Regions from separate parts of the Rhizobium sp. BR 250 genome, predicted to be linked through region 1. Evidence: predicted binding sites of a transcription regulator. Region 1 holds the regulator's gene; the other holds the start of a gene.

Region 1 (7,963 bases):
TGTGGAGCGGTCCTCTGGTTTTCGCTGGATGCCACACCTTCATTGCTGCTTCTGGCTATCGCATTTTCGCATGCCGCCAGCATGGCGCTCGTCACCAGATATCGTGCCCACCTGGCAGCCACGGCCTGCAGCCTCGCTGCGCTGCTGTTGCTGGGCATGCTTTTCGCTGGGTTCGAAACGTGGCGGGCAGGGACCGTGCTGCTGGATACGCCCGTTACCACCACCATCACCGGCACGGTGATGCGTCGGGAGGTCGATGCGCGTGGTGACTGGCGGTATGTCGTGCAACTGGCTGCGACGGAAGCGCCGGCATTGTCACGCCCGCCGCAGAAGGTTTCGTTGCTTGCCCGCGGCGGGGGTGAGCCTGTTACACTCGGCGCGACCATCCGCGGCAAGGCGCGGCTTTCTCCACCATCCGGTCCGGCCTTGCCGGGTCTCAACGATTTCGCCTTCGCCTCCTATTTCAGGGGCATAGGTGCGACAGGCTTCTTTTATAAGCCGCCGCAGCCGTAGCGCCACCTGACATCGACGCGATAACTGGCTGGCTGGAATGGGCCGATATGCGGCTTTATGGCCTGCGCACCGCCATTGCCGAGCGCATCCGCAACACGATCGGCGGTGATGCCGGCGCTTTCGCCGCCTCCATCGTCACCGATGAGAGACAGGCCATATCGGCCGGGACGATGGAAGCGTTGCGGCTTTCCGGTCTTGCCCATATCGTCGCCATATCCGGGCTCAACATGGCGCTCGCTTCCGGCATATTCTTCGTGGGACTGAGGCTCGCCTTCAGCCTGTTTCCGGCTTTCGCGCAGCGCTGGCCGGTGAAGAAGATGTCCGCCTTCGCAGCGCTCCTGATGACGCTGGCCTATTATCTGATTTCCGGTTTTGCCGTCTCCGCCGAACGTGCCTGGCTGATGATGTCGGTGATGCTGATTGCGGTGTTGTTCGACCAACCTTCGCTCAGCCTCAGGAATGTTGCGCTTTCCGCGCTGGTCATTCTCGCCCTTTCGCCTTCGGAAATCATGGGGCCGAGCTTTCAGATGTCCTTTGCCGCGACAATTGCGCTCGTTTCCGCCTATGCCGCCTGGAGCCGCTGGCGCAGAGATCGTGAGCGTCTCGTCATCGGTCGCAAACCGGCGTGGATGACGATTGCGCAAACGGCAGGCGCCGTTGTTGGCGGGGTCGTCACCACATCGCTGATCGGTGGGCTTTCGACGGCGATCTATTCGGCTGAACATTTTCAGCGTGTCACCACCTATGGACTTTTTGCCAATCTGGCGGCGATGCCGCTGATGTCGCTGATCGTCATGCCTTTCGGCCTCATCGCCATGCTGCTGATGCCCTTCGGGCTCGATGCGCCTTTCCTGAAGGTCATGGGTTTTGGCATGGCGCTCGTCATCGAGGTTGCGCAGGAGGTGGCGTCCTGGGGCGGCAGCGCTGCGACCGGGCGGCCGCATGGCTGGTTCATCGGCATTGCCTCTGGGGGCTTTCTGTTGCTGACATTGCTGCGCACCCGTCTGGCGCTTCTCGGAATTCCGCTTCTGCTCTTTGCCTTTGGCCTGTCCGGAGCGGTCGCCCAACGCGGTCTGCCTGATCTGCTTATTCATGAGGAAGGCAGGCTGGTCGCCCTTCTGGACGAGGGTAAGGTCTATACCACAAAAACGCGGCCGCAGGGCTTCATCTATGAGCAATGGCAGAGGGCGCTGCTATTGCCTGAGAAACCGCTCTCACCGGTCCTTCTCAAGTCGGGAGTTCCGGCAACCACCGTTGCTTTAAGCGCAAAATCGAAGCTTGCGCCGGAAGAGATGAAGGCCGTGGCGCGGGAGATGACGGCTGCCCTGAGGGACGCTGCGCCGGGAGCCTTTACCTGCAGGACAGGCATCTGGTGTGCGGCGCGCGCGCGAAGCGGCGAGTGGATCATTGTGCTGGAAGACGGCCGGTTTGCCGGGAAAGCCTGCGACATTGCCGATATCGTCATTGTTTCCCGCAGAACCTCGTTTGCGCAATGCCGCTCGGGAGCCTTGCTGCTCAACCGCGATATTTTACGGCGCATCGGTTCGGTGGAGGTCAATTTCGCCGGAAGCGATCAAACCGGGGTCGTCGGAAGGATGCGCGCGGCAACCGCGGGAACCGACAGGCCTTGGAGCGAACATCGCTTCTACGACTGGAAAAGCGGCCGTTTTGACCATGAGGTGCCCGAAGCCGTCACCCGGCTGCTGGCGGCGTCACAATGATGCCGCCAGCGTGGTCCATCAGGCCTTGACGCGCAGATCCGCGGTCAATTCGCCAATGCCGCCGACTTCCTCTTCATGGGGCAGATCGCGCCAGATTTCCTTCAACCCTGCTTCGTACCATTCGCGCATGGCCGGCAGGTCGAGCAGCCGGTCGCAATAGGTTTTGGCCGCCGGCGAGAGGTCGGCGCCGTAGGTCTGGAAACGGAATGCCACCGGGCAGAAGAAAGCATCGACCGCCGTGAATTTCTGACCGGCGAGAAAAGGTCCGCCGAATTTCGTGAGGCCTTCGTTCCACAGCGCATCGATGCGCTTTATATCGGCCGCAAGCCCGGCGTCGCCGCCCTTCGGCTTTACCCGGATGCCGACCGACATGGGATAGAGATTGCGCAGCGACGAGAAGCCCGCATGCATTTCACTCGCCGCCGAGCGCGACCAGGCCCTTGCCTGCTTGTCGCTCGCCCACACACCCTGATGTCTCTCGGCAAGATACTCGGCGATCGACAGCGTTTCCCAGATCGTCACGCCCTCATCGACAAGGCAGGGCACCTTTCCGGTCGGCGAAAAGCTGGAAAATGAGACGTCTTCGCCAAAGGGAACGAGTTTTTCATCAAAGGCGATGCCGAGCGTGCGCATCAATATCCAGGGCCGCAGCGACCATGAGGAATAGTTCTTGTTGGCGATATAAAGATCGTACATGGCATGTCTCCCCGATATGACGCGCATTTCTATACCGGCAATGCGGTCCGGAATATTGCAAATAATCCATGGCTTCCATAAGCCGGATTGATGAATGGCGGCCGGGCAGGGGAAAGAATTCCACACACATCACCACCTGGAGACGACCGAAAAGGTGCGAGGCGATTGGCTGCCCATGGCTCGCGAAGAAGGGAAATGCGCCTTTTCCGCGATTGCAGCCAGCGTCATTTTGCCGTTGCGCCTGCAGCGCAACCGAAACATCAAGCGTGAAAGCTGGAATTGCTCTTCGCAGGAAACGGCATGTCGATCCGACGGATGGTGCGTCCCCTCATGAACGCGGTAAACGCGCCGTTCCTCGGACCGGCGGCCATGCATCACAAGAGACCGTCCTCTCGCCATCGCGAAAGGGACGGGCTCGATATCACCCATTCAATGGTAACGGCGGATCAGTCCCACCAGCTTGCCCTGGATCTTCACCCGGTCCGGCCCGAAAATGCGGGTTTCATAAGCGGGGTTGGCCGCTTCAAGCGCAATGGAGGCACCCTTGCGGCGGAAACGCTTCAACGTCGCTTCTTCATCATCCACCAGCGCCACGACGATATCGCCCGGATTGGCAGTGTTGCCGTTGCGGATGATGACGGTGTCGCCATCAAAAATGCCGGCCTCGATCATCGAGTCGCCTTTGACTTCCAGAGCGTAATGTTCGCCCGAACCCAGCATGTCGACCGGCACGGCCACATCATGGGTGTTGTTCTGGATCGCGGAAATCGGCACACCGGCGGCAATGCGGCCCATGACCGGCACGGTGACCGCACCGCCGAGATCGTTGGCAGGCGCCTTGGGGGCGGGGGCAGGTTCCGGCGTCTTCGGCTTGCCGAGGCTGCCTTCGATGACGCTTGGCGAAAAGCCGCGTTGCGGCCTCGCACCCGGCGTGTAGGCCTCCGGCAATTTGATCACTTCCAGCGCTCGCGCCCTGTTAGGTAGCCGGCGAATAAATCCGCGCTCCTCGAGTGCGGTGATCAGCCGGTGGATGCCGGATTTGGAGGCAAGATCGAGTGCGTCCTTCATTTCATCGAAGGAGGGCGGCACGCCGGACTCTTTCATTCTTTCATGAATGAAGAGAAGCAATTCCTGCTGTTTGCGCGTGAGCATGAGGAAAACACCCTTGAGAATCGTCGTTGAAGTCGCGAAACAAATACAGAACGAACACTATATGTTCCATATGTGTTCCGCAATCCCCTAAAATTTCGTGAAGGGTGTATCGCAGATGGTGATTTGATCGTCGAAACCGTGAACAAAGCGGATTTGATTACTTAAGCGAGGTGTCTCGAACGCCAAAACCACCGGCCGGGGAGAATCGGCCGATGGTTTCCCTTAGCGTTTTGCTGCGGGCTGAATTTCAGTAGATCGTGAGCGCAGGAATGAAGCTGACCGCGATGAGAAGCAGCATCGCCATGGTGAAGAACGGCCACAATTCCTTCGTCGTCGCGCCGAGCGGTGCTCTGGCAATGGAGGACGAGATGAACAGCGTGGTGCCGATGGGCGGAGTGTAGAGCCCGATACCCAGATTGATCACCATCATCATGCCGAGCTGTACCCGGTCGAGCCCTATCATATCGGCCAGTGGCACGAAGATCGGTCCGAGCAGCAGGATCGAAGGCGGCAGATCGAGCGGCATGCCGATGATCAGCATCAGGATGTTCATCATGAGAATGATCAGGATCGGGTTCGAAATATTCTCTGCCACCCAGGTGGCGAAATGCTGGGGTGCCTGATCGAAGGTGAGGACCCAGCCCACCGCGGCACTTCCCATGATGACCAGCATGACGACGCCGGTTGCCGAGCCTGCCTCGACGAAATTGTCGCAGAAACGCTTCCACGTCAGATCGCGATAAAAGAAGATGCTGAGCACGAGCGAATAGACGACAGAAAGAACGGCGACTTCCGTTGGCGTTGCAAAGCCGAAACGCAGGCCGAGGATGATCAGGATCGGCAAAAGGATTGCCGGCAGGCTGCGGAACGCAAGGAGCGCCAGATCGCGCTTGCGGATACTTTCGTCACGCACCGCATAGCCCCGCCGCACAGCGATGGCCCAGCAAACGAAGATGAAACCCACCGCCATGAGCAGGCCCGGCAAAATGCCGGCGATGAACAGATTGGCGATGCTGACGCCGCTGACCAGCGAATAGAGGATCATCGGGATCGACGGTGGGATAAGCACGTCGATGACCGCCGAGGTGGCGTTGTTCGCCGCACACAGAGGGGCAGGGTAACCCTGACGCTTCTGCCATGGAATAAGCACTGAACCGAGCGCACTGGCATTGGCGACCGCCGAGCCAGAAACGCCGCCGAACACGACCGAAGAAATGACTGTCGTGGAAAGCGGGCCGCCGCGCCAGCGCTGCATGGCCTTGGAAGCGAGTTCCAGAAGCTGGGTTCCGAGTTTGCCGCCGAGCATCAGCGTGCCCGCGAGCATGAAGAATGGCAGCGCCAGCATGGGGAAGGATTGGGTCTGGTCGTAAACCTGCTGCGCCACGATCGAAAGCGGCACGTAACCGTTCCACAGCACGGCGACGCCCGCAGAGATGATCAGCGCATAGCCGACCGGAACCGCAATCATCATGAGAATACAAAATGCGATGATCATTACGATGGTCATAGCGGCATCTCCTCGGTTGCACCGTGCGGGCGGGCATGCCAGCCGCCGGAGAGAATGCGCAGGCTGGCCGTTGCGGTGGTGACCGAAACCAGTGCCGCGCCGAAGGCGATGGAATAATAGCCGATGCTGTTGGGCAGCTGCAGAACCGGGCTGATTTCCGCGCCGGCGATCTCGGCGACGACAAGCGCCTGCTGCGCGAGAATGATGAAGCTTGCGACAGTGACGAGATTGGCGAACAGCAGAACGCCCACCTTGCCGCGTTCGTCGAACTTGTCATAGATCCATTCCACCGCCATATGCGCGCCGCTCTGTGCGGCAAGGGTAATGCCGGCGACGATGAACCATGGAAATAGCATGGTCGGCAGTTCTTCCGCAAAATCCAGACCGCCGGATGTCGATAGATAGCGGACGATGACGTTTGCGGTCATGATGACCGTGAGCAGAATGCCGGATGCCACGATGATGATGCGGCAGAGGATGGCGATGAAACTGTCAACGCGATTGGCGGCGGACAAGGCTCCTTCGAGCATTGGCGCATCTCCTGAAAACTGAAACCGTATGAATGTCGGCGTGAGCGAGGCTCCCGCCGATCCTGTCGGTGGACATGAAGGCGAGGCCGGGCGGCATGAGCCGGCCCGGCATCCTGATCGTCAGCCCTTGGCGGCCTTTTCCAGCTCAGCGACGAAATCGCCGAAGGGCTTCTGTTTCCATGTCTCCAGAACCTGCGCGGTGGCCTTCGCGAAAGCGGCGTGGTCGATGTCTTCCACCACCTCGATAGCGGCATTGGCCTTGAAGGCGGCCAGCGATGCGCTTGCCTTTTCAGCCGAAAGTTTGCGTTGAAGCGCCCCGGCCTCCTTCGCAGCCGCCTTGACCGCTTCAAAATCCTTGCCCAGCCGCCCCTCGGCGAATTTGGACATCAGGAATGGCGTGGATTCCCATTTATGAGCGGTGAGGCTGATATGTTTGTTGACCTCGTAAAGCTTGGAGCTTTCGATGTTGACCAGAGGGTTTTCCTGCCCGTCCACAACGCCCTGCTGAAGCGCGATGTAAAGTTCGCCAAAGGCGATCTGAACCGTCGCCGCATCCAGCGCCTTGAAAATATCCATCGTCATCGGGTCGGCGGGCGTGCGGATTTTCAGGCCTGCAACATCCTGCGGCCTGGTGATGGCGTGTTTGGAATTGGAAACATGGCGGATGCCGTTATCCCACCAGTCAAGCGGCACGATGCCGACTTTCTGGAAGCGCGCATCGAGTGATGCGCCGACATCGCCCTCAAGCACCTTGATCGCCTGATCGGCATTGCTGAACAGGAAGGGCAGGCCGAGCGCCGCGAGTTCTGGAACAACACTCGAAACTGGACCCTGGCTATTGGCGGTGAAATCCAGTGCCCCGGTGCGCAGGCTGGTCAGCATGGCGGCGTCGCTGCCAAGCGTTTCCGAACCGGCGACGTTGATCGCCACTCGGCCTTCGGTTTTCTCTCCAACGAGTTCCGCGAATTTCGCGGCTGCGAGCGTGCGCGGATTGCCCGGTGCCGCACCATGACCGAGCGTCAGCGTTGTGGCGGCCCGGGCGTTGCGGGCTGCCGTCAGAATGGCCGGTGCCGCCAGTGCCAGTCCGGTACCGGTCAGGAACATGCGCCTGTTGATGGAAATACTCATTTTTTCCTCCCTGGATTTAAATACCCTCAGCGTTGTCCGATCATGCGGATAACGCGCTCCACTCCCTTAAAGCCGCCGGCTCCCCCCGGCTGATTCTGCGCGATGTTTTCACCTCAGCCTTTAGACCGAACCGCGCGGTACTTCAAAACCTTCATTCTCCAGCCAACCTCTAACGCGCGCCACGATCGTTGTCGTCGAGATGCCGTAGCGGTCGTGCAGGGTGGGCAGCGCACCCGCATCCAGAAAGGCATCGGGCAGGGCGATATGCTGCAGTCGCGGCGCCCGGCCGCTTTTCATCAGCGCCATTGCCACGGCCTCTCCGAGACCACCTATTTCGCTATGGTTTTCCGCCACGATGACAAGACGATCGGCCTTGTCCACCTCCGCGAAGATCGAGGCGGTATCGAGCGGTTTGATGGTGGGGGAATGCAGCACGGCGCAGCCGACGCCCTCCTTCTCAAGCAGGGCAGCCGCTTCGAGAACCCGCATCGTCAATATGCCGGACGATATGAAAAGGACCTGCGCACCATCACGAATGAGTTTGGCCTTACCGAGTTCGAACCTGTAGCCATATTCTTCGAGTACCACTGGCACCTGGCCGCGCAACAGGCGCATATAGACCGGGCCGTTGTAAGCCGTAATCGCCGGCACCGCGCCTTCTATATCGGTCGCATCGCATGGGTCGATGATCGTCATGTTCGGCAGCGCGCGGAAGA
Region 2 (7,963 bases), on a different contig from region 1:
CCGCCGAAGGCAAGGCCCCGCCGCCGCCCGTGAAGATGGAGGCGATCACCTCCCAGCAGGGCGAGCGCATCGACCGTCGTCCGCAATATGAGCGGCCGGAAGGCGTGCGTGAATGGCAGCCGCGCGAAGGCCGTCCGCGTGACCGGGATCGTGACGCACCGATCATCCTGCAGTTCGGCGACCGTGTCGTGGTGCGCGGTGACGACAACCAGCGTTTCATCCGTGATGGCGGCGAGCCCTATTACGAACGCCTGCCGGGTGGCCGTGTGCGCGAAACCGTCGAGCGCCGTGACGGCACGCAGGTGGTGACGATCCGCAACCGCTACGGCGACGTCATCCAGCGTTCGCGCATCGATGATCGCGGCCGGGAATATGTGCTGTTTTATGCACCGGAACTGATGGACGATCCGGACCGCGATTATGTCTATCGCGACCCGGGCCTTGACCTGCCGCCGATGCGCCTGCGCATTCCCGTGACCGACTACATCATCGACACCTCGAGCGATCCGGACCGCGATTATTACCGCTTCCTGGAGCAGCCGCCCGTCGAGCCTGTGGAGCGTGTCTATTCGCTGGACGAAGTGCGTTATTCGGCCCGTATCCGCGACAAGGTGCGCCGTATCGACCTCGATACCATCACCTTTGCCACCGGCAGCGCCGAAATCCCGATGACGCAGGCCCGCTCGCTGCGCAAGGTTGCGGATGCGATCAACAAGGCGCTGAACAAGAACCCGGCGGAAACCTTCCTGATCGAAGGCCATACCGATGCCGTCGGTTCGGATGAAAGCAACCTCGTCCTTTCCGATGAGCGCGCCGCCTCCGTCGCCAATGTGCTGACCGATGTTTACGGCATTCCGCCGGAAAACCTCGCGACGCAGGGTTATGGCGAGCGTTACCTGAAGGTGCAGACGCTCGGCCCTGAACAGCAGAACCGCCGCGTCACCATCCGCCGCGTGACGCCGCTGGTGAAGCCCGTCGCACAGAACTGATCGGGTTCTGGAAGAAAAACAAAGGCCCGGAAAGCGCAAGCTTTCCGGCCTTTTTGTTGTTGGCAACAGGTCTTTCCAGCAACTCGACGTCATCCTCGGGCTCGTCCCGAGGATCCAATCACGTCTCACCGGGCGAGGCGCCGCAGATGCTCGGGACAGGCCAGAGCATGACGGATGGGACGTTTGCGATGACCTCCCACGGCCGGGAAGTCAAAAGCTCCCCGGCTCCTCTCTATTTTGATGAAGACTCTCTGCTGTCGAACGGAACGAAGAGGGGGTGTATGGCCTCAGTTCAGCGCCACGGCGATTTCAGCCGCAAGCTGCGCATTGTTGCGCACCAGCGCAATATTGGTCTCGAGGCTGCGCCCATCCGTCAGGCGGAAGATATCGCCGAGCAGGTAAGGCGTGACCGCCTTGCCGGTGACTTCATCACGCTCGGCGTGGGAGATGGCGCGGTTGATGTAGATTTCCATCTCCTCGCGCGGAATTTCGTCGGCTTCCGGCACGGGATTGGCCACCAGCATGCCGCCATCGATGCCGAGCTGTTCGCGGGTCGCCTGGAAATTGGCGATTGCCGCCGGGCTGTTCAGCGAGAGCGGGCTCGCCAGGCCGGAGGAGCGCGACCAGAAGGCCGGGAACTCTTCAGACCCGAAGGTGACGACCGGCACGCCGTTGGTTTCGAGAACTTCCAGCGTCTTCGGAATATCGAGGATTGCCTTGGCGCCGGCGCAGACGACGATCACGCCGGTTCTGGCAAGCTCGGTCAGGTCTGCGGAAATATCGAAGGTTTCTTCCGCGCCCTTGTGCACGCCGCCAATGCCGCCGGTGGCGAAAACGCGGATGCCGGCGCGGGCGGCGGCGATCATGGTGGCGGCAACCGTGGTGGCGCCGGTGCGACGCTCGGCGATTGCAAAGGCGATATCGGCGCGCGAGACCTTCATGGCGTCGGTGGTCTGCGCAAGCGCCTCGAGCTGGTCTTTCTCAAGGCCGATATGCAAATTGCCGTGAATCACGGCGATGGTGGCCGGAACCGCACCCTGATCACGAATGATCTGTTCGACGCTTTCCGCCATCTCGATATTGCCGGGATAGGGCATACCATGGGTGATGATGGTCGATTCGAGCGCGACGATCGGCGCACCGCGCTGCTTGGCGGCGGCGACTTCCTGAGAATAGACGATGGGCAGGAGCGGGGAGATGGGGCGGGTCATTTTAGTTTGTTCCAATTTTCAAAAGCGGGTTCATGCCAGTATTTCAGCCTGGGGAACAAGCCCCAACATGGCGTCGACACTGTCTTTTGATAGTTCCTGGGCTGTGGCGAAGGGCGATTGCACGGTGATGGCGGCCGCGGCCGCCCCCTGTCTCAATGCTTCCGTAATCGTCTTTCCCTCGGCAATGGCGGCGAGATAACCCGACGCCATGGCATCACCGGCGCCGGTGACGTCCTTTACCTCACGGATGAGGGGCGGGTGGAGGATTGCTTTTTCCGTTCCGTTGAAAGCCACCACTTCGCTGGCGCCACGGGTGACGACGCCACCGGAAAGCCCGGCCTTGCGCAGAATATCCGGCCAGTCACGGACATTCTGTGCCGTCTCGCCGGTCAGCGCGCGGGCTTCCGCCTCGTTCATGAAGAGAATGCCGATATCACCGAGCGCCGCTTTCAGCTTCACCGCCTTGGCGGGCGAAATGGCGATGGCCGCAAGCGGCTTTTCGCAGGCCCGGGCAATGAGGCCGAGCGCCGTCAGCGTGTCTTCGGGCAGATTGGCGTCGCAGAGCAGGATATCGCTGGCGGTGATCGCCTCGCGCACGCCGCGTACCTTCAGGCGGCGCGGGGTGAAGAGCTTGTAGAGGTCCATGTCGGCAAGTGCGATGACCAGATTGCCGTCGCGCTCCAGAATGGCGGTGTAGCTCGGCGTGCGGCGGTCGAGGAAGACGAAGGGCGTGTCCTCCACCCCGGCCTGCCTTGCTGCCTCCGCCACGGCTTCTCCTGTCACATCGCCGCCGCGCGGGGCGATGATGCGGACCTTAAAACCGAGGCGGGAAAGATTGCGCGCGGCGTTAAAACCGCCGCCGCCGGCCTCTTCCATCCACGAGCCGGGATTGCTGGCGCCGGGCGCCGTCTCGGTCTCGATCATGCCACGCCGGTCGATATGCGCGCCGCCCAGAACGAGTATTTTCTTCACGCTTGCGTTTCCCTCTTTGGCGGATGGAAAGACCGGACGATTCGGCCTAAACTGATGTCTTCCTGACCTCGCATCCGGTTTGCGGCGATGGGCCGGGCACGGAAAAACGAAAGCAGAACAAACTACTTATCGCTATTTGTTTTCAATATGCTGGTTCAGCCTTGCGAAATGAGAACAAATAGAGTACATACCGTTTCCATACTGCTTCATTGCCTGTGCGGCTTCAATAACCTAAAGGTGGTTCGGATGGCACAAAATTCTTTGCGTCTCGTAGAGGATAAATCGGTGGATAAAAGCAAGGCACTGGAAGCGGCGCTCTCCCAGATCGAACGGTCGTTCGGCAAGGGATCGATCATGAAGCTCGGTTCCAATGAAAACGTGGTTGAGGTGGAGACCGTTTCGACGGGTTCGCTCAGCCTGGATATCGCGCTCGGCATCGGCGGTCTGCCGAAGGGGCGCATCATTGAAATTTATGGCCCGGAAAGCTCGGGTAAGACGACGCTGGCGCTGCAGACGATTGCGGAAGCCCAGAAGAAGGGCGGCATCTGCGCCTTCGTGGACGCCGAACATGCGCTCGATCCGGTCTATGCCCGCAAGCTCGGTGTGGATCTGCAGGGCCTTCTGATCTCGCAGCCGGATACGGGTGAGCAGGCGCTCGAAATCACCGATACGCTGGTGCGCTCCGGCGCGGTGGACGTGCTCGTGGTCGACTCCGTTGCGGCACTGACGCCGCGGGCGGAAATCGAGGGCGAAATGGGCGACAGCCTGCCGGGTCTTCAGGCCCGTCTGATGAGCCAGGCGCTGCGCAAGCTGACCGCTTCGATCTCCAAGTCCAAGTGCATGGTGATCTTCATCAACCAGATCCGCATGAAGATCGGCGTCATGTTTGGTTCGCCGGAAACGACGACGGGCGGTAATGCTCTCAAGTTCTACGCTTCCGTGCGCCTCGACATCCGCCGTATCGGCGCCGTCAAGGAGCGTGAAGAGGTTGTCGGCAACCAGACGCGCGTCAAGGTCGTCAAGAACAAGATGGCACCGCCCTTCAAGCAGGTGGAATTCGACATCATGTATGGCGAAGGCGTTTCCAAGACCGGTGAGCTGGTCGATCTCGGCGTGAAGGCCGGTATCGTCGAGAAATCCGGTGCCTGGTTCTCCTATAACAGCCAGCGTCTGGGGCAGGGGCGTGAAAACGCCAAGACCTTCCTGCGCGACAATCCGGATACGGCCAATGAGATCGAACTGGCGCTGCGCCAGAATGCCGGTCTGATCGCCGACCGCTTCCTGCAAAATGGTGGCCCGGACGCCGGCGAAGGTGACGACGGCAGCGACGAGGGCTGATACGGTCCGCGAAGGTCCAGGTATCGCAGCCCGGAGACTTTGCCGAACTGATATGGATAAAAAGGGTCGTGCGATTTTTCTTCGCGCGGCCCTTTTTCCTTGCCTATATGTCTTGCTTCGCCTCCATGGCTGGACAGGGCAGGATGCGGACGATAAAAGCCAGTGATTTTGCAATATAGCCATCTTCGGGATGGCGGTGATGGACTCCAGCTGTGAGCGGTGTGTGGGCATGAGCGGTGTGAATGAAATTCGGTCGACCTTTCTCGACTACTTCAAGAAGAACGGACACGAGATCGTGCCTTCCAGCCCGCTGGTGCCGCGCAACGATCCGACACTGATGTTCACCAATGCCGGCATGGTGCAGTTCAAGAACGTCTTCACCGGCCTTGAAAGCCGCCCCTATTCCACGGCCGCTTCGGCGCAGAAATGCGTGCGCGCTGGCGGCAAGCATAACGACCTCGACAATGTCGGTTATACCGCCCGTCACCACACCTTCTTCGAAATGCTCGGCAATTTTTCCTTCGGCGATTATTTCAAGGAAGAGGCGATCACCCATGCCTGGAACCTGATCACCAAGGAATTCGGCATTGACCGTAACCGTCTGCTGGTCACGGTCTATCATACCGATGACGAGGCCTTTAACCTCTGGAAGAAGATCGCCGGTTTCTCCGACGACCGTATCATCCGCATTCCGACCAGCGACAATTTCTGGGCGATGGGCGATACCGGTCCCTGCGGTCCCTGTTCGGAAATCTTCTACGATCACGGCGACCATATCTGGGGCGGCCCGCCCGGTTCGCCGGAAGAGGATGGCGATCGTTTCATTGAAATCTGGAACCTCGTCTTCATGCAATATGAGCAGCTGACGAAGGAAGAGCGCATCGACCTGCCGCGCCCGTCGATCGATACCGGCATGGGTCTGGAGCGTATTTCGGCGCTGCTGCAGGGCAAGCATGACAATTACGACACGGACCTGTTCCGTGCGCTGATCTCCGCTTCTGTCGAAGCAACCGGCGTTCCGGCCGAAGGCGAAAAGCGCGCCAGCCACCGGGTCATCGCCGACCATCTGCGCTCGTCGGCCTTCCTGATCGCCGATGGCGTCCTGCCTTCAAACGAAGGCCGTGGTTACGTTCTGCGTCGCATCATGCGCCGCGCCATGCGCCATGCCGAGCTTCTCGGCGCGCGCGAGCCGCTGATCTACAAGCTGCTTCCGGCACTGGTGCAGCAGATGGGCCGCGCCTATCCGGAACTCGTGCGCGCCGAAGCGCTGATTTCCGAGACGCTGAAGCTTGAGGAAACCCGTTTCCGCAAGACGCTGGAACGCGGCCTGTCGCTGCTCTCCGACGCTACCTCGACCCTGCACAAGGGCGATATGCTGGATGGCGAAACCGCCTTCAAGCTTTACGATACCTATGGTTTCCCGCTCGACCTGACGCAGGATGCGCTGCGCGCCCGCGAAATCGGCGTCGATATTTCCGGTTTCACTGATGCCATGGAGCGCCAGAAGGCGGAAGCCCGCTCGCATTGGGCCGGCTCCGGCGACAAGGCGACCGAGACAATCTGGTTCGAGCTCAAGGAAAAGCTCGGCGCGACCGAGTTCCTCGGTTACGACACCGAAACCGCCGAAGGCGTCGTCCTGGCGATCGTCAAGGACGGCAAGGCTGTCGAGAGCGCTGCCGATGGCGAGACCGTGCAGGTCGTCGTCAACCAGACGCCGTTCTACGGCGAGTCCGGCGGCCAGATGGGCGATACCGGTGTGATCTCCGGCGACAACGGCGCCTTTGCCGTTTCCGATACCCAGAAGAGGGGCGAAGGCCTGTTCGTGCATATGGGCACCGTCTCCAAGGGCGGCCTGAAAGTGGGCGATGCCGTTCAGCTGACGGTCGATCACGACCGCCGCTCGCGTCTGCGTGCCAACCACTCCGCCACTCACCTTCTGCACGAGGCGCTGCGCGAAGTGCTCGGCACCCATGTGGCCCAGAAGGGTTCGCTGGTTGCGCCCGAGCGCCTGCGTTTCGACGTTTCGCATCCGAAGCCGATGTCGGCCGAGGAGCTGAAGGTTGTCGAAGAGATGGCCAACGAAATCGTGCTGCAGAACTCGCCGGTCGTCACCCGCCTGATGAGCGTTGACGACGCCATTGCCGAAGGCGCCATGGCGCTGTTTGGTGAAAAATACGGCGATGAGGTTCGTGTTGTCTCCATGGGCACCGGCCTGCATGGCGCAAAAGCCAACCGTCCCTATTCAGTCGAGCTTTGCGGCGGCACCCATGTGGGCGCCACCGGCCAGATTGGCCTCATCCGCATTCTCGGCGAAAGCGCCGTTGGTGCCGGCGTGCGTCGTCTCGAAGCGGTCACCGGTCAGGGTGCGCTTGCCTATCTTTCCGAACAGGATGAGCGGGTGAAGGCGCTTGCGTCGTCGCTGAAGGTACAGCCGGGCGACGTTCTCTCGCGCGTCGAAGGGCTGCTGGACGAGCGTAAGAAGCTGGAGCGTGAACTTGCCGATGCGCGTCGGAAACTCGCCATGGGCGGCGGTTCTGCCGATGCCGGCGCAAGCGACGTCAAGCAGGTGGCCGGCGTCAATTTCCTGGCGAAGTCCATGTCCGGCATCGATGCCAAGGACCTCAAGGGTCTCGCTGATGAAGCCAAGGCCAACCTCGGCTCCGGCGTCGTGCTGCTGATCGCGGTTTCCGAAGACGGCAAGGCAAGCGCTGTTGCGGCCGTGACCGAAGACCTGACCGCGCGCTTCAGCGCCGTGGACATTGTTCGTACTGCTTCCGCCGCACTTGGCGGCAAGGGCGGCGGCGGTCGCCCTGACATGGCACAGGCCGGTGGCCCGGATGGCGCCAAGGCGCAGGAGGCCATCGAAGCGGTGGCCGCGGCACTGGCGGCCTGATCCTAAAACCACAGGGTTGGTCCGGTTTTCCGGGCCAACCACTTCCGTTTTCACCAATAAGGTGAGGACTGTCGGCTGCCGGCCTCGTTTGCCGGGCACCCAACTGAGCAGGATTTGTCAAATCGAGTTATGGTTCTATTGGCCATCGGATTTGCAAAGAGGCTCGATATGAACGGTGACACGGCTTGGGCAATCTATGAAACGCGTCTGAGGCGGGTTTCAGCCTATATTCACGACCATCTTGACGAGGAACTGGATATGGGCCGGCTGGCGGAAATCGCCTGCATGTCAAGCTATCACTGGCACAGAATTTATCGGGCAATCCATGGCGAAACGGCGGCCATGACTGTCAAGAGGCTGCGGTTGCACCGCGCGGCGGGCGAGATCGTCCGCGGCGATCTAGCCATCGGCGACATTGCAAAACGATCGGGCTACCCGAACCTCCAGTCCTTCAACCGCATTTTCAAAACGGCCTACGGCATGCCGCCGGCGCGTTACCGGAAAGAGGGGAGCCACAGTCTGTTCAACGCAGTTCCTTTGGAAAAGGCGACCGATATGTT

The links. Region 1 encodes LexA, which represses DNA repair genes until DNA is damaged. Its sites were predicted from a motif close to TGTTCNNNNTGTGTTCNG; they were not measured.
Region 2: a site for LexA is predicted at 3,343-3,360, ahead of recA (recombinase RecA). Genes of this name have one in related genera too.

Annotation. Positions count from the first base shown of each region.
Region 1 is NZ_JARWKW010000001.1:418,648-426,610, reverse strand. It holds partial or broken gene QD336_RS02130 (ComEC/Rec2 family competence protein) at 1-2,234, shown strand, start outside; gene QD336_RS02125 (glutathione S-transferase family protein) at 2,253-2,930, opposite strand; gene QD336_RS02120 (hypothetical protein) at 3,025-3,264, shown strand; gene lexA (transcriptional repressor LexA) at 3,360-4,082, opposite strand; gene QD336_RS02110 (TRAP transporter large permease subunit) at 4,330-5,589, opposite strand; gene QD336_RS02105 (TRAP transporter small permease) at 5,586-6,119, opposite strand; gene QD336_RS02100 (TRAP transporter substrate-binding protein) at 6,240-7,247, opposite strand; gene QD336_RS02095 (transketolase family protein) at 7,368-7,963, opposite strand, start outside.
Region 2 is NZ_JARWKW010000018.1:46,414-54,376, forward strand. It holds gene QD336_RS22750 (OmpA family protein) at 1-989, shown strand, start outside; gene QD336_RS22755 (pseudouridine-5'-phosphate glycosidase) at 1,277-2,200, opposite strand; gene QD336_RS22760 (carbohydrate kinase family protein) at 2,231-3,172, opposite strand; gene recA (recombinase RecA) at 3,419-4,510, shown strand; gene alaS (alanine--tRNA ligase) at 4,740-7,403, shown strand; gene QD336_RS22775 (AraC family transcriptional regulator) at 7,572-7,963, shown strand, end outside.